4 regions of the Kitasatospora sp. NPDC085895 genome follow, and region 3 is predicted to be linked to each of the others. Evidence: riboswitches for the same ligand, from Rfam matches in the RefSeq annotation. Region 3 holds a riboswitch; each other region holds the start of a gene.

Region 1 (5,072 bases), on a different contig from region 3:
GAGCACCACCCGGCCGCGGGCCAGCTCGACGATCTCCACCCCCAGGGTCGCCAGCATCGGCTGGCCGTCGAGGTTGCTGCGGAGGCGGTCGGTGAGGGTGTCCATGGCGCGGTCCTGGTGCGGGGGCGGAGTGCCCCAGAACCATCCGCCGCCGACCCGCCCCGCGTCAACCCGGTCGGGGCTGTGCCGCCCGGCACACCGCCCGCCCGGCCCGGCGCACCGCCCCGGACGGCACGGAGGCCCGCGCCGGTCGGCGCGGGCCCGTGGGGAGCGGGGGTGGGCGGCGGCGGGCCGCCCGGGCTCAGGCGAGGTCGGCGTCCTCGGCGGCCTCCTCGGCGGCGGCGGTGTCCGGGAGCTCGGTGCCGGTGACCGTCCTGGCGTCACCGGTGCGGTGCTGCGGCCCGTCGGCGTGGGCGCTCGGGGCGGTCAGCGAGGCGACGACGCCGACGGCGAGCGAGGCAAAGGCGAGCATGCTGCGCTTCTTCATGCCCTGCACAACGCGCGGGACGCCGCCGGGTCACGGGCGGTTCAGCGCGGCCAGTCGCGCAGGCCCGCGACCAGCACCCCGGTGAGCCGCTGCCGGGTGGTCGCGACGTCCTCGGCCAGCCGGAACCCGCCGGCGGTGCTCAGCGAGGCGAAGCCGTGCGCCGCGGCACGGACCGTCCGGGTGGCGTGGATCAGCTCGGAGCCGGCCAGCCCGTACCCGCGCAGCACCGCCAGGATCACCTCGACCAGCCGGCCGGCCGCCGCAGTCGACGCCGGGTCGTCCTGCGGCGCCTGCGGCAGGGCCGCGTAGCGCGACGGGTACTGCACCGCGTAGTCGACGTAGGCGTCGATCAGCGCCGCGAGCGCCTCGTCGCCGCCGCGGCCGAGCACCGCCCGGGACAGCCGTTCGGTCAGCTCGTCGGTGACCCGGACGGCGATCAGCCGGCGCAGTTCGGCGAGACCGCCGGTGACGTGCTTGTAGAGCGAGGGGGTGGCCACCCCGGCCCGGCCGGCGACCGCGGCCAGGGTGAGGGCCTCCGGGCCCTGCTCGTCGACGAGTTCCAGCGCGCGGTCGACGACGGCGGCGGGGGTCAGTCCGGCCCGGGGCATCAGGCGACCTCGTTCACTTCGGCCAGGAAGGGCAGCAGGGCGTCGGCGGTGGCCTGCGGGTACCCGGCCATCGGGTAGTGGCCGCCGCCCTCGATGATCACCATACGCCCGCGCAGCGCCGAGGCCTGCCGCTCGGCGAGCGCCGCCGGGTCGGGGAAGTCCGGGTCCCGGCTGCCCATGACGACCAGCGCCGGGCACCGCACGTCCGCGCCCCAGCCGGTCGGCGCGGAGTCGCCGCGGACGTAGCCGCGGACCGCCCGGCGGCGCCCCGGCTGCTTCAGCGCGGCGACCAGCCGGGCCCGCTGGGCGTCGAAGTCCGCGGGCCGCGCGGTCGGGAAGTAGAACTTCTGCGCGGCGCCCCACAGGCCGGGGAACCAGGTGACGGCCGGGCCGAGCAGGCCGACCACGGCCTTCTGCAGCAGGTTCGGCGGGAAGTTCTCGAAGAAGGCGTCGACCAGGACGATCCCGGCGACCCGCTCCGGTGCGTCCGCGGCGACCCGGACGACGGTGGCGCCGGTGTACGAGCTGCCCACCAGGACGGCGCGGTCGATGCCCAGGTGGTCGAGCAGGGCGCGGACGTCGCCGGCGATCGCGGTCGGCGAGTAGTCGTCCCACGCGGTCGAGGACTCGCCCATGCCGCGCAGGTCCATGGTGACCACCCGGTGTCCGGCGGCGGTGAGCAGCGGGTGCAGGTGCCGGTAGGCCGACCGCAGGTCGAGCATCCCGGGCAGCAGGACGACGGGGGTGCCGGCGCCCTGCTCGGTGTCGTCGTACGCCAGGCGGCCGCCGGGGACGTCCAGGTGGCGGGTCTGCGGGGCGTGCTGGGTGTCGTTCACGGCCGGCCTCCTTGGCCTCGCTGACGCGGCTGATTGCCCGTAGCCATAAAGCTATTGCTAATAGCCTTAGCCGTCAAGGGCGGCGCGGCGGCGCGTGCCGGCTGCGGTAGCTTTCGGCGGACCGCGGGAACCGAGAGACCGGAGGCGTCATGCCCCTCATCACCGTCAAGCAGCTGGCCGGCCGCACCGAGGAGCAGCGCGCCGAGATCGCCCGCGAGCTCACCGCCGCCTACGCCCGGGCGACCGGCACGGACCCGGAGAAGGTCTGGGTCGTCGTCGAGGAGATCCCGGCCGGGAACTGGGCGGCCGGCGGCGAGACCTTCGCCGCCAAGCAGGCCCGGGCCGCCTCCGCCGGCTGACCGCCGCGGGCCGGGCCCGCGGGGGTTCAGAGGCTGTCGGCCCGGAACGGGTCGTGCTCGGCCAGCAGCTTGTCCAGCCTGGCCTGGTCCACCCGGGACACCAGCTCCCCGGCGTCCTGGCGGTCGCGGACCACCTTGGCCAGCGTGAACGAGGACGTGATCACGTACAGCAGGGCGACCGCCAGGAAGGCGCGCATCCAGGCGTCCACCGGGAGGCGGGCGATCCCGATCGCCAGGGCGGCCGTGGCGAGGGCGAAGGACAGGACGGCCTGCACGTAGTAGGCGGCCGTGGTGCGGGACTGCATCGGTGCGCTCATGCCTTGCAGGGTCCCGGAGCGGGCACCGGCCCGCATGAGTACGGATACTCACCCCGAGGGGGGCGATCACCCTCCGTCAGGGACTGATTCACAATCCATGGCAAATCGCCCATCCTGCGCGTAGCCCTTACGAATCCACCGTCGCAGACGCTTGGAATCAAGGCGTGCCTAGCATTAACGTTTGATAACGCAGCGCGGTCGGCAACGCCGTACCGACACGGCACCGTGCGCGTGTCGCTCAATCCCGCGGCTGCCTTCGCCGGTGGTCACGGGAGCCGGGGAACCACCTTCCTTGGGGTGAATCGGCCGGGCCGGTGGCCCAGCCGTAGGAGACCTTCCTGCTCCGAACCCGTCAGCTAACCCGGTCGGCGAGGGAAGGAAAGGAGTGCGCCCCCGTGGCGTCGACGCACTCGGCGGACTCCGCCGCCGCAGCCACCCGGCTCCTCGACCACCCCTGGGAGCAGGCCGACCAGGCCCGCCACCGGATGCCCCGGCAGACCAGGGGCGGCAGCCCGCTGCTGGGCGTCACCGCCACCGTGGCCGCCACCCTCGGCGCCGCCGGCATGACCGCGGCCGCCGCCGGCCCGGCCGCCGCGGCCGAACCCGCCGTGAGCGCGCCCGACCAGGCCGCCGACTCCGCCGACCCGGGCCTCGCCCTCTTCGCCCGCATCCAGCAGCAGGCCGACCACCGCACCGCCGCAGACGAGGCCGCCCGCCTCGCCGCCGCGCAGGAGGCCGAGGCCCGCCGCGCCGCCCAGGCCGCCGTCGAGGCCACCGCCCTCGCCCTGCCGACCAGCGGCTACACCCTCGGCGCCCAGTACGGCCCCAGCGGCCACTGGGCCCACCTGCACACCGGCCTCGACTTCCAGGCCGCCACCGGCACCCCGGTCACCGCCGTCGGCAGCGGCACCGTCACCTCGGCCGGCTGGGCCGGCTCCTACGGCTACCGGATCGTCGAGACCCTGCCCGACGGCACCGAGGTCTGGTACTGCCACCTCAACCGGCTCGCGGTCACCGACGGCCCGGTCGAGCGCGGCACCGTCCTCGGCACGGTCGGCGCCACCGGCAGCGTCACCACCCCCCGCCTCCACCTCGAGGTCCGCCCCGCCGGCGGTGCCCCCGTCGACCCCCTCGGCTGGCTCCGCTCCCACGGCGTCCAGCCCTGACCGACACCCCGGAGGCAGCCACCCCAAGGGCTGCGACCTCCAGGGGCAGCACCTCAGGGGCGCTGCCCCGCTTCGCCTACTCCTCGTGACCTTCCCGGCGGGCTGCCGCGTAGGCCTCCAGTTCGGCGGTGCCGGGTTCGGGGGCCAGGTCGGGGTACTCGGTGAGCAGCAGGGCCGGCAGTCCCGGGACGGTCCACTGCCCGCACAGCCACAGCGCGACGTCCGCCACGACCTGCTCGAAGTCCTCGAACTCCCCCCGCAGCTCGTACGGCATCGGCTCGCCCTGTGCGGTCAGCGCCGCCAGGTTCCGGTAGCTGCGCTGCATCAGCCCGTACTCCAGCAGTCGCCGCGCCCCGTCCGTCGCCATGCCGATCGACAGCAGATGCGCCTCGCCCCAGCCGAGTGCGGCGTCCGCCCCGGTCATCGGGTCCAGTGCGCCGCCGTCGACCAGGGCCGCGTACGCCGCCGCCCGGTCCTCGGGTTCCAGGGCGCGGAAACCGTCCAGCCAGGCCCGCACCGCATCGGTGTCCGCGGTGTCCACCCCGTCCGCCCGCAGCAGCAGCGTGTAGAGCCGGGGCCAGGTCAGCAGCTGCGGCCGCCGCAGCAGCGTCCCGAGCAGTTCGCCCTGCCATTCCGCCTCGGCGTGCAGCCGTTCCTGCCGCTTGGCGTTGAGCCGCCGGGCGGCCCGCTGGTGGTCGATCAGCAGCCGGACGGTCTCGCCGTACGCGCCGGGGTCGCCCTCCGGCTGGACGTACAGGTGGAGCCGTTCGTGGAGCAGTTGTTCGACCACGGCGGAGCCGAGTTCGGGCCAGCCGTCGTGGAGCGGTGCGCCGCCGAGTTCCAGCAGGGTCAGGACCTGCTGGGCGGCCTCCTCCGGCACCGGGGGCAGCGCCTCGGCGTCCGCCCAGGCGAGCAGGGACCCGGCGCGGGTACGGGGGATGAGCTGCAGGTCTTCGTCGTCCACGCCGGTACCGTAGCCGGTGCGGGGTCCGGCGCGCGGCACCCGGGCCCGCCGCGGGCCGGGGGTGCGGCCGGGCCGGCCGGGGTAGGGTCGGCGGCCATGACAGCCGAACAGGTCCGGACGGACCGCCAGGTCCTCCTGGTGGGACCGCGCCTGGCGATCCGCGAGTTCCGGCTGGCCCCGGAGGACGTCCTCGCCCTGCACGCCGTCCTCGGCGACCCGGAGGCCGTCCGGCACCTCGGGTACGAGGTCTGCGACGAGGAGGAGTGCGCCGATCAGATCGAGCTCTCGCTCGACGAGGCCGAGCAGGACCCGCGCACCGTCTACCAGCTCGCCGT
Region 2 (5,072 bases), on a different contig from region 3:
GCCTTCGCCGAGACGTACTCCTACTCGCTGCAGCAGACCCTGCACGCGATGGGCACCCGGGTGCTGAACAACCGCGCCGAGGTGGACGAGGTCCGCCTGGAGCTCCCCAACAAGCACCACTTCCTCGTCGACCTGGAGCCCTTCGGCCTCAAGAACGAGAACGAGGTGTACTACGCCGCCGACCGGATGTACGGCCTGATCGAGGGCACCGTCCACCGCGAGGGCGTCGTCCCGGTCATACCCGTCGCCTGACCGGACCGGCACCCGCCCGCCACGGGCCGGACGGCGCCGCCGCGGGGCCCCTGTGCTTCCCCGCGCCGGCCTCCGCACCCCGTCCGGCCCGCCCCACCCGCCGCCCGCCCGCGGCACACCCCCAGCCCTCGCCCCAAGGAGTTCACGCCATGGCAGTCCAGCCCCCACCCGCCGACCAGCGGATCGTGATCGAGAACGTCGCCGTCGCGACGGTGGACGCAGACGACACCGAGTACGCCCGCGGCCACGTGGTGATCCTCGGCAACCGGATCGAGTCGGTCGGCGACGGCCCCGCCCCGCAGTGGCTGGACAACGTGGTGCGCCGGATCAACGGCGAGGGTCATCTGGTCACCCCGGGCCTGGTCAACACCCACCACCACTTCTACCAGTGGATCACCCGCGGCCTCGCCCAGGACGACATCCTCTTCGACTGGCTGGTCGCGCTCTACCCGACCTGGGCCCGGATCGACGAGAAGCTGGTGCACGCCGCCACCCAGGGCTCGGCCGCCGCGCTGCTCAAGTCCGGCTGCACCACCGCCTCCGACCACCACTACGTCTTCCCGCAGGGCGGCGGCGACGTCCTCGGCGCCTCGATCGAGGGCGTGCAGGAGCTCGGCCTGCGCTTCACCGCGCTGCGCGGCTCGATGGACCGCAGCAAGAAGGACGGCGGCCTGCCGCCGGACCACGCGGTGGAACGGACCGAGGACATCCTGATCGCCTCCGAGGCCGCCGTCGACACGTGGCACGACGCCTCCTTCGGCTCGATGCTGCACGTGGCCCTCGCGCCCTGCTCGCCCTTCTCGGTCTCCACCGAACTCCTCAGGGAGTCGGCCGTGCTGGCCCGCCGCAAGGGCGTCCGGCTGCACACCCACGGCTCGGAGACGGCCGAGGAGGAGCAGTTCTGCAAGGAGCTGTTCGGCATGGGCCCGACCGACTACTTCGAGTCCACCGGCTGGCTCGGCGAGGACGTGTGGATGGCGCACTGCGTCCACATGAACGACTCCGACATCGCCAAGTTCGCCGAGACCGGCACCGGTGTCGCCCACTGCCCCTCGTCCAACGCCCGTCTGGCGGCCGGCATCGCCCGCGTCCCGGACATGCTGAAGGCCGGCGTGCCGGTGGGCCTCGGCGTCGACGGCACCGCCTCCAACGAGTCCGGCGAGCTCGGCACCGAGCTGCGCAACGCGCTGCTGATCAACCGCCTGCACGGCCGCCCCGACGCGCTGACGGCACGCCAGTCGCTGCGTCTGGGCACCATGGGCGGCGCCCGGGTGCTCGGCCGGCAGAACGAGATCGGCTCCATCGAGGCCGGCAAGCTCGCCGACCTGGCCCTGTGGAAGGTCGACGGCATCATGCACTCCTCGATCGCCGACCCGGTGGCCGCGCTCACCATGGGCGCCCTGCCGCCGCTGGCGGTGCTGTTCGTCAACGGCAACGCCGTCGTCGAGAAGGGCGTGCTGACCACCGTCGACGAGGACCGGATCGCGCTGGCCTGCGCCCGCGCCGCGAAGGAGCTCGCCTCCCGCGCCTGACCCCCCGCACTCCGGGCCGTACCAGGGACGGTACGCCACCCGGACTCCGTGGCCCCCGGCCGGCCCACAGCGGGCCGGCGGCCGTACGGAGCGCGGCCCCCGGACCCACGGCGAGGGTCCGGGGGCTGCGGCGCGCCCGGATGTGACGGACCCGACATCGACGGTCCGGTGCCTTGCCCTCCGGGAGGACCCTGCTGACCTGCTCGGACGCCCGCTCCATGCGGGCCCCGTCCCGGGACCGCCGAGTCCCGTCCGCCCGGTGACGGCAACGCGAGATGCGACACGGACGGGAGCGGGGGAACCAGGTAAGTCGCCCTGGCCCCGCGCGCATGCTCGCGTACGGCCAGGGCTCGGGGTGAAGCCGCCCACCGGGCGGCCGGGCCACCTGACGGCCCGAATCCGACAGCTCACCTCGCAGGCGTCGTCGAGGAACAACTCCATGCCTGTTTCCGCCATCGCCCTCAAGGTGGGCGAGGTCGCCGGGCTCGGCCTGCTGGCCGTCCCCTTCCTGGGCAGCGCCGAGGCCGCCAGCATGCCCGAGGTGACCCAGGACCGGCTCGCGCCGGTCGCCATGGCCGCGAACACCGCGGCAGCCGCCTCCCTCTCCGTCCACTCCTCCGCCTGCTTCACCGCCCGGAGGATCGGCGTCGCCGTCCGCGACGCCGCCGGCAACAAGCTGGACTTCCCCGGCAGCGGCCGCAACGTGCGGATCTGCCCCGACGGGGTCACCGTCACCACCGCCGCCCGCGCCCTGCCGGCCGGCGTCTACACCGCCTTCGGCACCTGGCAGGACGCCGACCGGCGCTGGCACGACCTCCCGGTGCAGACGCTCGACGTCCGCGCCTCGGGCACCGCCGCGCCGGCCCCGAGCCCGACCGCGGCCGCCCCGAGTCCCTCCCCCACGGCGAGCGCCACCCCGGCGCCGAGCACGCCGACCGCGGCCCCGACCACGGCGGCACCCAGCTTCACCGCCTCCCCGTCGGCGAGCTCCTCCCCCACCTCGACGGCCGGTGCGCCGACCTGATCGGACGACTTCGACGGCGTCAACGTGCCGCTCGGCAGCTGGACGGGCTGCTCCAACGGCCCGTCCATCACCGCCAGCCACTGCTCCGGGCTGCCGGCCGCGGTGGACAGCAAGTGGTGGGCCTACCCGGACGGCTGGAAGGACACCAGCAAGAACGGCACCTACTCGCCGTCGAGGACGATGTCCATCGCCAACGGCCAGATGAACCTCCACCTCAACCGGGACTCCTCCGGCACCTGGGTCTCCGCGCCGGCGCCCAAGCTCCCCTCCCCCACCGGCGACGGCGTCCAGTACGGGCGCTTCGAGGTGACCTGGAAGGCGACCTCGGCCTCCGGCTACAAGATGGCGTGGCTGCTCTGGCCGGACGACGGCATCTGGCCGCAGCACGGCGAGATCGACTTCCCCGAGGGCGACCTCAACGGTTCGATCGGCGCCTTCATGCACCGCGCCGACGCCACCTCGGGCAGCGACCAGGACGCCTACTCCAGCGGCGTCCCGACCGCCGGCGCGTGGCACACCTCGGCGGTCGACTGGCAGAAGGACGGCGTGACCTTCTACCTGGACGGCAAGGTGATCGGGCGCTCCACCGCGCGCATCCCCGCCAACTCGATGCACTGGGTGCTGCAGTCCGAGACGGCCCTCGGCGGCACCGTGCCCGCCGTGGGCTCCTCGGCGGACATCGCCGTCGACTCGGTCAAGTTCTGGAAGGCGGGCTGACCTTCCGCGTCCGCCCGGCCGGCGCCCCCCCGGGGGGCGCCGGTCAGGCGGTGCGGCCGAGGGTGGCCAGGTAGGCCCGCCAGCCGCCGTGGCCGGTGATCTCGCGGTGCACCCCGCGCTCGAGCTCACCGCGGCGCAGCACCATGGACAGGCACGGCGTGCCGTCCGAGAGGGCGATCACGCCGAGCTCCAACTCCGGGGGCTCGCCCGGCAGGACGGCGTCCCGCAGGTGCTCCAGCGGGAGGTCGTAGAGCTCGCCCTCGATCGCCGCGCTGCCGCCCGGGTCGGGCAGCAGGCCGGGGCAGACGTCGCGGACGGAGAAGAAGCGGTGGCCGGGTGCGGTGCGGACCGGGCCGACCAGGTACTCGGCGACCAGCGGGTGGAACGGGCCGCCGGTCATCGCCTGGCCGTTGAAGAAGATGAGCGCCATGGGGAAGTGCCTCCGAACGCGGGTGTTCCGTACGGCTCCCGGCGTCTGGGCAGCGGGAGCCGTACGGAACGGTGAATTGCGGCGGACGAGTTCGACGTCCTGGCGGGCGTCGGGCCGCTCGCCCGGCGGATAGGTTGGGGTCAGTCGAGCAGGGGCAGCGCGGGCAGGGTGAGGAAGTCGACGAACTCCTCGGCCAGGGCGACCTGCTCGAAGAGCCGGGCGGCCTCCGTCCAGCGCCCGGCGGCGTAGGCGGCGTCCCCGAGCTCGGTGCGCAGTTCGGCGAGTTCCTCGGCCACGAGCCGGCGGACGAGCTCCGCGGTGGCCTTCTCGCCGGTGTCGGCGAGGACGACGCCGTTGTTGATCCACTGCCAGATCTGCGAGCGGGAGATCTCGGCGGTGGCGGCGTCCTCCATCATGTTGAAGATGCCGACCGCGCCGAGGCCGCGCAGCCAGGCCTCGATGTAGCGGACGCCGACCTGGACGGCGTTGTGCAGGCCCGCGCGGGTGCAGCTGCCGCCGGCACCGGCGATGTCGAGCAGCTGCTCGGCGGTGACGGGCTCGGGCGAGCCCGGCGAGGACTTCTGGTTCGGCCGGTCGCCGAGCACGGCGTCGAAGCAGGACCGGGCGACCGGGACGAGGTCCGGGTGGGCGACCCAGGAGCCGTCGAAGCCGCCGGCGGCCTCGCGGTCCTTGTCGGCCTTGACCTTCTCCAGGGCGGCCGCGTTGACCTCCGGGTCCTTGCGGGAGGGGATGAACGCGGCCATGCCGCCGATCGCGTGGGCGCCGCGGCGGTGGCAGGTCTGCACCAGCAGGCGGGTGTAGGCGGCCATGAAGGGCGAGGCCATGGTGACGGTGTTGCGGTCCGGCAGGATGTAGTGGTCGCCGGCGTCGCGGAAGTTCTTCACGATCGAGAAGAGGTAGTCCCAGCGGCCGGCGTTGAGCCCGGCGGCGTGGTCGCGCAGCTCGAAGAGGATCTCCTCCATCTCGAAGGCCGCGGTGATGGTCTCGATCAGGACGGTGGCGCGGATCGTGCCGTGCGGGATGCCGAGCTCGGCCTGCGCGTGGGTGAAGACGTCGTTCCACAGCCGGGCCTCGAGGTGGCTCTCGGTCTTCGGCA
Region 3 (5,072 bases):
CGTCGCGCTGGTAGTTGGAGACGTTGAGGAAGAAGCCCTGGGCGCGCTCGACGCCGCCGTCCACCAGCAGCTTCGCCATGGTGCCGGTGGACTGCCAGGCGCTGTGGCCGGCGTCCAGGTAGACGGCCGCGTGCGGCTGCTCGGCGAGGCGGTCGACGGCGCCGTTGATCTCGGCGAGCCGGTCGGCCTGCTGCTGGGCGGTGCCGCCGCAGTAGGCGGGGCTCAGGGCGAGGCCGTCCGGCTCCAGGACCACCACCGTGCGGCGGTCGCCGATGCCCCGGGCGAGGCCGTCGACCCAGGCCGCGTACTCGGCGGAGTCGGAGGCGCCGCCGGCGGAGTACTGCGAGCAGTCCCGGCCGGGCACGTTGTACGCCACCACCACCGGGGTCTGGTGCTGCCGCGCGGCCTTGGCCTGCAGCTGCGCCATCGCGGTGGTGGTCTCCTGCGGGGTCGCGGTGCCGTTGAACCACCGGGCCACCGGGTACGAGCCCATCTTCGCCATGGCGAGCGCGTTGTTCCGGTCGCCCGCCCTGAGGTCGGCGGCGGCCTGGTGCAGGGCCTTGCTGTCGAGGTCGACGTAGAAACTGGTGCCGGGGCCGGGTGCCCGGCCCGCGGCCCGGTCGCTGCCGGGGGCGGCGGACGCGGTGGATGCGGTGGCGGGCAGGCAGCAGACCGCGACGGCGGCGACGGCGGCGCTCGCGGCCGCGATTCGACGGCGGGGGCGGGACACGTGCGGCTCCTAGGGCTGGCGTACGGGCTGCGCAGGGCGAGGGTGCGGGCGACTCGTGGGAGCGCTCCCAAGCGCGAGGGAAGTTCTAGTCGCACCCGTCCGCCGCGTCAAGGCTCCGCGCAGGACGGTCGGTTGGGCGCCGGCCGGGATGCGGGCGGGGCTCCGGGCGCTCTCGGGGTGCCGCGGCCGGGTCGTTCACTCCGCTGAACCCGCTGCCGGGGCCTGCGGGCGGCGCGGAGGCGCGCTGCGATCAATGTTCCCCTGCGTCACGGGCGTTGGCGTGTTGTCGGCTCCGCGCCCAGGTATGGCCATGGATGGAACCATCGTTCATCGATGTGAACGCCGATGGTTGACTTCGGGGTCGCCCCCGACCGCCCGGCGCCGGCCGGATCCGGCGCCGGAACGGCAGGACGCCGGCGGTCCCGGGAGTGTCCCGGGGCCGCCGGCGTCGGTGCGCCTGCGGTGCCGCAGTTACTTGATCTTCAGGACCTGGCCCGGCTTGATGAGGTTCGGGTCCTGGCCGATGGTGCCCTCGTTGCCGTCGTAGACCTGCTTCCAGCCACCGAGCTTGTTCTTGTCGGAGATGTCGGAGAGCGTGTCGCCGGCCGCCACCGTGTACGTGTCGGGCTGCGCGGCGGGCGTGGTGGCCTGCGGGGCCGGGGTGGCCGTGGTGGCGGCCGGGTCGGCGGTGGTGCCCGGGCCGGTGGTGGCCGGCGCGGTGGTGCTCGGGGCCGGTGTGCCGGGGGTGGTGGCCGGCGCGGTGGTCGTGCCGGGGGTGACCGGCTGGCCCGTGATCGGGTCGATGACCGGGGGCGCGGCGTCCGGTGCGGCGGTGCCCGGGGCGGGCGTGCCGGGGGCCGTGGTGGTGCCCGGCACCGGGGCGGTCGTGGCGCCGGTCGGGTCGGGGGTGACCGGGAGGCCCGTGATCGGGTCGATGGTCGGAGGCGTGGTGGCGTTGCCCTGCGCGGTGGGCGAGGCCGGCGCGGTGGTGGCCCGGCCCGGCGCCGTGGACCGGCTCTGGGCGGTCGGGGCCGCCGGGCCGGTGTAGTAGTCGTAGATCTCCTGGCTGGTCGTCCAGTACCACTGACCGTCCACCAGGTACCAGTAGACGCCGCTGGCGTCCCGGCCCTGCATGCCGGTGAAGACCGGCGCCGAGGCGCCGCGGTCGGTCGGCGCGGTGGTGGCGGTCGGCGCCGTCGAGCCCTGGTCGCCCCGGGAGTCCTGGTCGACCGTCTCCGGCTTGCCCTCGCCGGTGAGGCCCGCGGACTTGCCGCAGGTGCCCCAGGCCTTCGCGCCGCGGTCCTCGAGGACGCGCTCGGCGACGGCGATCTGCTCCTCCTTGGTGGCCCGGTCGGGCGTGGAGGCGAACTTGTCGCCGCCGTAGGCGACCCAGGTGCGCAGGTCGAGCTGGAGGCCGCCGTACTCGCCGTTGCCGACGCTCTTGCCCCAGTTGCCCGCGCTGGCGCACTGGGCCACCGCGTCCCAGGTGGTGACCGGGGCGGCGTGGGCGCCCGTCGCGGTGAGCAGCGGGATCGCCAGACCCGCACCTGCCACACCTGCGGCCGCGACGGCGCGCTCGGTCTGGGTGGGGCGGCGGTGACGGCCCGAGCCGATGAAACCCATCGAGTTCCCTCTCCGCACGCCTGCGAGGTGAGCTGTCGGGTTCGGACCGGGAGGTGGCCCGGCCGCACTGAGGCGGCTTCACCCCTAGCCGTGTGGGGGCGGCGTCGAAACTGGGTCCCCCGTCCCTGCCCAGGGTCTGGTCGGTGACCCGGTCGACGCGGTGGGCAGGGTTCGGCGTGCCGCGCCTCGGGCGCCCGTGCTGTCGGGCTGAGGTGGACATTAGAGGGATCATCACTGCGATAACAAGCCAGCATCCCGAACATCACACAATCATCACGAGTGCTTCGGTGCCGCATGCGTGCATTTCGGCCGCACGCCGCCCCACGCGCCACCGCCCGCCCGGGCCGCGTCGCAGGTCGCGGGGGGCGGCAGCGGCCCTGACGTGTCCGCGGCGGCGCGGATCGGACGAATTCCGTGGAAATTCCCTGGGAAATTCCCGGTGGCATTTCCGTGCGGCAGGGCGGCGAAGTCGGCCGAAAATGCACGCATGCGGGGCTCGGCGGGTCCGCCGCCGGGCCCCGCCGGGGCGATCACGGCACGAACCGAGGGGCCGGAGCGGGCCGAAACGGAAGGTTCGGGTCCGCCGGGCGCCCGCGGCGGCCGTCCGTTCGTGTCGGAACGGGGATCGTGCGGCGGGTGTCCGTTCAGCCCTCCGCGGGCCAGCAGGCCCGCACGTCGGCGGCCTCCGCCGCGGTCAGCGGCCGGTGGCCGAACGCGACGTCGTCCTCGTCGAAGGACCACTCGGCGTACATCAGCAGCACCGACCGGCCGTCGCCCTCCCACAGCACCGCCCGGCGGCCCAGATCGCCCTGGGCGGACCACTCCACGTACCGCAGCGCACCGCGGCGGACGCTGCAGCGGTCCACGGAGGCGCCCTCCGGTGGGAACAGGCCCGCGACCGAACCGGCCGAGGACGGCGCCCAGCGCTCCCGCACCTCCGTCAGCCGCACCACCTCCTCGACCGCGACGCGCACCCGGGCACCGCCCGGACGGACGTCGGCCACCGCCAGCGGGGTGCAGCGGACCAGGGCGTGCTCGGGCAGCCCGTCCGGGTCGTCGGACACCCCGTTCAGCGCCGTCGCGGCCGGGGAGAACAGGCACCAGAACGGCCCCTCGACGAGCAGCGGGCCGTCCAGCCCGAGCATTCGCTCCTCGCCGGCCACCGGTATCCGGTCGGTCTGCGCGACGCCCCGCCCCCCGTACGGCGACTCGGCGCAGTCGGGATCGGGCCAGCGGGCGAGGGCGGTTCCGGCGGCCGCCGCCCACGCGGGCGCGGGCGAGGCGGACCAGGCGCGGCGCGGCGCACAGCCGCAACCGGCGCCCGCCACGGAGACGATGAGGGTCATGCCCGCATGGTGGCAAACCGGCCGGAGCCGGCGCCCCGTGGGGCGCCCCACCGCCCCGGCCGCGGGGCCGTACGAGCCGTCAGGCCGCCTCGGCGGCGGGCGCCGGCGCGGGAACGGGCCGCTCGGCGGCCGGCCGGCCGCGCAGACCGGCGAGGACGGCGAGCGCGGCGAGCAGCACCGGCACGGCGACCACCCGGAGCCCGGTGGCCATGCCCGCGGTGAACCCGGCCGAGCTGTGGGCCGCGCCGCCGGTACGGGAGGCGAGCACCGTGCCGACCACGGCCACGCCGAGCGCCGCACCCAGCTCCCGGGCCGCGGTGTTCAGCCCGGCACCCAGCCCGGCCTGCCCGGGCGGGAGTTCGGAGACCACGGCGTGGGTCAGGCCCGGGGCGGACAGCCCCATGCCGGCCGAGAGCAGCAGCAGCCACAGCGCGTACACCGGGTACGGGGTGCCCGGGCCCGCGGTGGAGACGCCCAGCAGCCCGGCGCCGATCAGCGCCAGCCCGCCGCCGGCCACCCACCGCACCCCGTGCCGGGCCTGCAGCCGCCCGGCGAACCGCGGCACCAGCGCCATGCCGACGGTCAGCGGCACGATGGCGAAACCGGTCCGGGCCGGCGAGTAGCCCTTGGCGTACTGCAGGAACTGCGAGTTGACGAAGAACAGCGCGAACAGGCCGAAGAACGAGGCCGCCGTGCCCAGCACCGCGGCCCGCAGCCGCCGCGAACGGAACACCCGCGGGTCGACCAGCGGCCGCCGCGCCACCAGGCCGTACCGGGTGAAGGCCGCCAACAGGGCGGCGCCGAGCGCGAATCCGACCAGCACGGGCACCGAGAGCCAGCCGTGCGAAGGGCCCTCGATGATGCCGTACAGCACGGCGGCGGTGCCGGCGACGAGCAGGGCCGAGCCGGTGGGGTCGAGGGCGGCGGCGTGCCGCGGCAGCTCGGGGACGGTGCGCAGCACCGCCGCCGCGAGCAGGACGGACAGCGGCACCATCGCCCAGAACAGCGCATGCCAGGGCAGGAACTGCGCGGTCAGGCCGCCGCCGACGTTGCCGGCCAGCCCGCCGAGCCCGACCGCGAGGGTCCACGAGGCGAGGGCCTGGACACGCCGCTCGGGGCCGGCCAGGTGGACGAGGACCGCCATGGTGGCGGGCATGACGAGGGCGGCACCGGCGCCGGAGACCGCGCGGCCCGCGATCAGCGCGGCCACCGAGCCGAGCGAGCCGCCCGCGGCGCTCAGGCAGGCGCCGGAGGCGAACAGCGCGAGGCCGACGAGCAGCGCCCGCCGCCGCCCCCACCGGTCGCCGCAGGCGCCGGCCGGGATCAGCAGCCCGGCGAAGACGATGACGTAGGCGTCGACCGTCCACAGCAGG
Region 4 (5,072 bases), on a different contig from region 3:
TCGGCTTCCTTGTGCGCGTCCCACAGTCCCAGGCCGGTGTAGGGCGGGGGGTAGCGGCCCGGGCCGAGGTCGTCGTCCCAGCCGTCGTCGTCCGTGTCGTCCTCGGGGTCTTCTCCGTCGTGGCCCGGATTGTCCGGGGTGTTCTGGCTGGGATCGCTCCAACGGTCGCCACCACCACTGTCGTCGTTGTCCTCGGGCCAGGGGGCGACGGGGTCGAAGCCGTGGCCGGTGTCGTCGTCGGGGTCGAGGAGACCGTCCGGGCCTTCGTCGTCCACGAGGCCGTCACCGTCCGGGCCGTCAGCGGCAACGGCATCGGCGCCCTCGGCGGTGCGGGGATCGACACCGTTCGGGCTGCTGCCGGTTTCGGGGGGCGTGTCCACGCCCGGGGCGGAGCCGCCGCCTGCGCCTGCTCCTCGCCCGCTCTGCCTGCCCTGCTCTCGCCGGTCTTGGCGGTGCCGCCACGCGTGGGGCAGCCGGTGGCGGTGTCCGGCGTGGACGCCGTGCTGGTGTTGGTACCGGTGGCAACGATGGCGGCGGCTGGTGGGTGGGTGGTTGTCCGGCTGGGACTGGCGTCCGGTGTTGAGTGGGGATGCGGGCGGGCATGGCGTGGGTGAGGACGGCTTGCTCAGTGGGGTGGCGCCTCCGGATTCAGCGCGGCGTTGGAGGTCGTCCAGGGCGTGGGCGAGGTCGGCTTCCCGTGCTCTGGGCTGGGGGAGCGGTGGGTGAGGGTGGTGCGCAGATGGTGCCAGGTGCGGTCGTCGAAGGGCTGGTGGACGTGGTCGCGGTGGATCCAGGGGATCTCCACTAGGCCGTCGGGGTGGTCGGGGAGGCGGATCCAGATCTGGCGCAGGTCGTGGGGGTTGTGGTGGACCTCCCATCGTCCACCGCGTGCCGTGACGGTCGAGGGCTGGCCGCGCCAGGGCCCCAGCAGGTCGGCGTCGTAGGTGCGCTGTTCGAGGCGATCCCGTGGTCGTGGATCGTCAGCCAGCGCACCAGCTGCAGCTCGAGATAGTCCCGGCCGGTGAAGGGGAGGGGGACATGGCCGGCGACGGCGACGAGCGCGTCCCACATCTGCATCGGCGTCAACCGCACCCTCGGCAGCGCCGGGTGGCGCAGGCCCTGGTGGGGTCGGTGGTGCCAGTGGACGAGCCACTCCTCAAGGAGGTTCTGCAGCTGGGGGGACGCTGTAGCAGCCGCCGCGACGGAGCTCGTCCGAGTGCTTCGAGGGACGTCCCACCGGACTTTCCCTTCCTGGAACGACAAGGGCCAAGTGACAGGGGGTGCCCGCATCGCGGGGCAATGCCCAGGTGTGGTGTGGCGGTGTTCGTGCCGGTGGGGGCAGGGGGCGCCGGTGTTGTTTCCGGCGCCCCGGGAGGATCACCTTCGTGTCAGGGGGTGGGTACGGGCATTGTCGTGAATGCGGTGTTCAGGCTCTGCCACATGGGTTTGGTGGCGGGGAGCATGTCTTCGGCGTAGTTCCACCAGAAGTACCCGCCCGCGTAGTAGGGCAGGTCGATGTGCAGGCCGTAGTAGTAGTTGAGGAGTGTTGTGGCCTGGTCCTGGGTGGTGGTGGTGACGGGGTTGGGCAGGCCGATTTCACCGAAGGCGAGTTCGGCGTTCGGATACAGCGTGTGCAGTTGCTGGAAGTAGGCGGTCCAAGTGGCCGCGCTCGGCCGGATGTCGTTGCAGTCGGCTTCGTAGTAGCTGAGTGTGACGTAGTCGAGGCCGTTACGCATGTCTGCGGGCACGTACTGGTTGGTGAAGGCGATCGGGTCGAGCTCGGAGGGGCCGTTGCCGCAGCCGATGTCGTAGTAGAGGGTCAGTGCGGTGCGTTTGCCGGCCGCTTCGACCTGGCTGTAGGCGTCGGTGATCTTGGCGGAGAGGTCGCTGTAGTTGCCGGTCCAGTTGCCGTTGACCTCGTTGCCGATCTCCCAGAGGTCGACCTGGTCGCCGAAGGCGTTCAGGTACTGGGCGACCCGGTCGTGGTAGGCCTGGGCGGAGTAGTCCTTGATGTAGGAGGAGTCGAGGATCTCGCCCATGAGGTAGCTGACCGGCTGGAGTTGGTTGACCGCCTGGGTGTACTGGGAGGGGTTCACATTCTCGTCGAAGACGATGCGGGTGGTCGGCTTGTGGGACAGCCGCTTCGACGAGTCGACGATGGCGGAGAGGTTCGAGACGTCGTCGACGGTGACGCCGTACAACGGGGCGGGCAGCTCCCTCATGCCTGCCGGAGCCTGCGTGGCGGTGGGCGCGGGGAGCGGGGTCGGGGTGCTCGACGTTGGTGCCATGGTGGGTGTCGCGGCCGTGGCCGTCGGGCTTGGTGTTGCCGAGGCGGTCGGGGAGGCCGCCGTGGCGCTCGGGGCCGGTGCGGGGATGGATCCGTTGCCGACGGTCAGTGTGCGCGCGGGCAGGTTGTGCCGGCTGCCTGCAAGGTCGCGCCAGTAGCCGAACTCGGAATAGGTGCCGGCCGGCAGGGCCAGCGCGCCGGTGGTGATCGACACACCCTCCGGGCAGATCCGGACGGAGCGGGCCGCGCCGGGGAAATCGGTGCGCTTGCCCGCGAGGTCGCGTACCGAAACACCCAGGGTGTCGGCGGTGAAGCAGTGCGAGGAATGTACGGCGAGGGTTGCGGTGGCGGCGGTGTCGGCCGCCACGGCGGTCGGGCCGAGCTGGTCCTGAACGACTTTAGGGCCATTGCTAGCGGCCTGTGCGTGGCCGACAAGAGGGATGGCCAGCAGGCCGGCAGCGGCCAGCGCGCCGATCCGGACAGGAGTGGCGGTAAAACGCATGGGCGGGTCCCTCTGCGACGCCTGCGAGGTGAGCTGTCGGGTTCGGGCCGCATGAGGTGGCCCGGCCGCCTGTGGAACGGCTTCACCCCTAGCCAGGGCCGACCGTGCGCGCGCGTGCGGGGGCCGAGGCGTCCTACCTGGTTCCCCCGCTCCCGTCCGTACCGGTGCTCGATCGACCGCCGACGGGTAGACGGGACTCGGCGTCCCGGCAGCGGGTCCGTCTTTCGGCGGACGACGTGAAGCAGGCTAGCAGGAGACATCGTGTACGAGTCAACGCCCCGCGTCGGCTCGGTCAGCCACCCGCGCGCTGTCAGGCGCTTCGCCTTCGACCGCAACGCCTCGATCTTCGCGGGCACCGGGCCCAGGCCGAAGCAGCCGGCCATTTCCTGGCAGGTCAGCGGGCCTTGACCGAGCCGGCCCCGGTCCGCGAGAGTCTGCACGATACGCTGGTAGTCCGCCGACAGTGCCGACCGGGCCAGACCCGCACGCCACATCGGCACCACCGACTTCGGCTTCGCCGCCTGCGAAGATGCAGGCAGCGCGGGCGGTTCACCGCGATCCGACGGCTTCTCGGCGACGTCCGGGCCGGCGATGTCTCCTTCGCCCGGGGACAGCACCTTGCCGACGCGTGAACGGGCAATCACCCACTCGTTCTACTCCCGCTCGGCCGCGACCAGCTCGGCCTGGTCCGCCTCCTCCCGCAGCTCGTCCACACGACGGCGAGCGGTCAGCTCACGCTGTTCCAGCAACCCCACGACCGACGGCATCCCCCGAGCTCCAGCAGAGCGACGACACGACACGTCACCACTCCCCGAGACCGCCGACCCCATGCCTGAACAGTGGAAACGCACTCCTCAAGCCTGGGCTACCGCAGTCCCGCCGAGTACGAGACCGTCCTCGCGGCCTGACCACCACAGCGATGGTGTCCGTCAAAGCGGAGCAAGCTCAGTTTGACGTTGTGACCTGCCTGCTTCTCCGCCTCGATGAACGGGTGCACCGTCACCGGGTCTCCTTCGCGAAGAAAGCCGTGGCCCGCTTGAGGATGTCCACGTCCTCGCGCAGGCGGCGGTTCTCCTGCCGCAATCGGGCCAGTTCCTCGCGCTCGTCGCTGGTCAGGCCGTCCCGCTCGCCGGCGTTGACCTCGGCCTGGCGCACCCAGTCGCGCACCGCGGTCTCGGTCAGGTCGAAGTCCTTCGCGACCTGACCCACCGACCGGTCGCCGCGCTGGCACAGGTCGACGATCTCGGCCTTGAACTCCGACGTGAACGAGCGCCTGGGCCTCGGCTTCTTCTTCCCCATGCTCTCCATGATGGACATCATCCTTCCGAGGCCGAAGCCCCTGATCAGGAGTGTCCGTCAAAGCGGATCAAGCCCAAACGCAGTCTGGTCCCCTGTCGCCGTCCTCGCGTCGGCCCGTGCCTGCCCGGGCGATGCCTGCGCGTCCAGCGACAACTCGCGCCGCCACGTTCGTCATCCTCAGCACGGCTCAAAACGTACCAAACGCGCTATATCGTTCGGCCGTTCTTGGGCGAAGCGGTCGGCCTCAGTGTGTCGAGTCAACGGAACCCGCCGGGACCTGCGAGGGCCGTAGACCAGCCCACTGGCGGGACGCCGTCCTGCGCGGACGGCACGTCCTCGATGGGTGGGCGGACGAGACACGCCCCGGGTGGGCTGGGCGATGTGGAGGCCTATCACGTGGGTCGGTCCTCGGTTCGCTTCCCGCGGATGGCCCATGCGCGGGCGGTGAAGGGGATCGATCCGTCGGGCCGTGTGGGCGCGGTCCGGCTGAGGGTGTCGCGCAGCAGATCCCGGGTGGTGGGGGTGAGGGTGGCGACGTATCCGGGGGCGGGGCCCTGTCCGCCGAGGAACGGCACCCAGAACTCGTCGAAGCCGGCGAAGCTGGTGGGCACGTCGATCGCGTCAATGCCGACCTCGGTCAGTCCCGCCCGGGTCCACAGGGTGTGCAGCCGGTCCCGGCGGCAGGCGGAGAAGCGGCGGCCTTCGTCCAGTGGGGCGGCCGCTGGGTCCACGGTGACCGCGGTGTCCCAGAAGAAGCGCAGGAACGCCATGCCCTGGGTGTAGTCCCACACATAGGCGGCGACGGTTCCGCCGGGCTTCACCGCGCGGGCCGCCTCGGCCACCGCCACGGCCGGGTCGGGAAAGAAGTTGAGGGCCAGTCCGCTCACTGCCACGTCACACGCCCGGTCGGGCACGGGCAGCGACAGGGCGTCGGCCACCGCGAATCCGGCCGGGGCGGGAGCGGCGGTGGCGGCGGCGGCCACG

Evidence for each region. Region 3 has a riboswitch for cyclic di-AMP ahead of AB0442_RS07345 (transglycosylase family protein). Riboswitches for the same ligand answer to the same signal wherever they lie in the genome.
Region 1: another riboswitch for cyclic di-AMP. It lies ahead of AB0442_RS21890 (M23 family metallopeptidase); the one in region 3 lies ahead of AB0442_RS07345 (transglycosylase family protein).
Region 2: another riboswitch for cyclic di-AMP. It lies ahead of AB0442_RS04360 (hypothetical protein); the one in region 3 lies ahead of AB0442_RS07345 (transglycosylase family protein).
Region 4: another riboswitch for cyclic di-AMP. It lies ahead of AB0442_RS38430 (hypothetical protein); the one in region 3 lies ahead of AB0442_RS07345 (transglycosylase family protein).

Annotation. Positions count from the first base shown of each region.
Region 1 covers NZ_JBFBJY010000035.1:24,455-29,526, reverse strand. The annotation lists gene AB0442_RS21920 (PaaI family thioesterase) at 1-105, opposite strand, end outside; gene AB0442_RS21915 (hypothetical protein) at 302-487, opposite strand; gene AB0442_RS21910 (TetR-like C-terminal domain-containing protein) at 529-1,095, opposite strand; gene AB0442_RS21905 (alpha/beta hydrolase) at 1,095-1,931, opposite strand; gene AB0442_RS21900 (4-oxalocrotonate tautomerase family protein) at 2,081-2,290, shown strand; gene AB0442_RS21895 (YiaA/YiaB family inner membrane protein) at 2,317-2,607, opposite strand; cyclic di-AMP (ydaO/yuaA leader) riboswitch at 2,833-2,995, shown strand; gene AB0442_RS21890 (M23 family metallopeptidase) at 3,003-3,773, shown strand; gene AB0442_RS21885 (hypothetical protein) at 3,850-4,737, opposite strand; gene AB0442_RS21880 (GNAT family protein) at 4,834-5,072, shown strand, end outside.
Region 2 covers NZ_JBFBJY010000004.1:187,872-192,943, reverse strand. The annotation lists gene pucL (factor-independent urate hydroxylase) at 1-252, shown strand, start outside; gene AB0442_RS04365 (8-oxoguanine deaminase) at 402-1,784, shown strand; cyclic di-AMP (ydaO/yuaA leader) riboswitch at 2,044-2,220, shown strand; gene AB0442_RS04360 (hypothetical protein) at 2,224-2,808, shown strand; gene AB0442_RS04355 (glycoside hydrolase family 16 protein) at 2,833-3,525, shown strand; gene AB0442_RS04350 (gamma-glutamylcyclotransferase) at 3,569-3,955, opposite strand; gene aceB (malate synthase A) at 4,096-5,072, opposite strand, start outside.
Region 3 covers NZ_JBFBJY010000008.1:45,373-50,444, reverse strand. The annotation lists gene AB0442_RS07350 (glycoside hydrolase family 6 protein) at 1-730, opposite strand, end outside; gene AB0442_RS07345 (transglycosylase family protein) at 1,202-2,353, opposite strand; cyclic di-AMP (ydaO/yuaA leader) riboswitch at 2,355-2,505, opposite strand; gene AB0442_RS07340 (hypothetical protein) at 2,998-3,699, opposite strand; gene AB0442_RS07335 (MFS transporter) at 3,779-5,072, opposite strand, start outside.
Region 4 covers NZ_JBFBJY010000118.1:623-5,694, reverse strand. The annotation lists gene AB0442_RS38440 (hypothetical protein) at 1-275, opposite strand, end outside; gene AB0442_RS38435 (hypothetical protein) at 626-805, opposite strand; gene AB0442_RS38430 (hypothetical protein) at 1,389-2,789, opposite strand; cyclic di-AMP (ydaO/yuaA leader) riboswitch at 2,793-2,966, opposite strand; partial or broken gene AB0442_RS38425 (hypothetical protein) at 3,074-3,556, opposite strand; partial or broken gene AB0442_RS38420 (transposase) at 3,810-4,088, opposite strand; gene AB0442_RS38415 (methyltransferase domain-containing protein) at 4,481-5,072, opposite strand, start outside.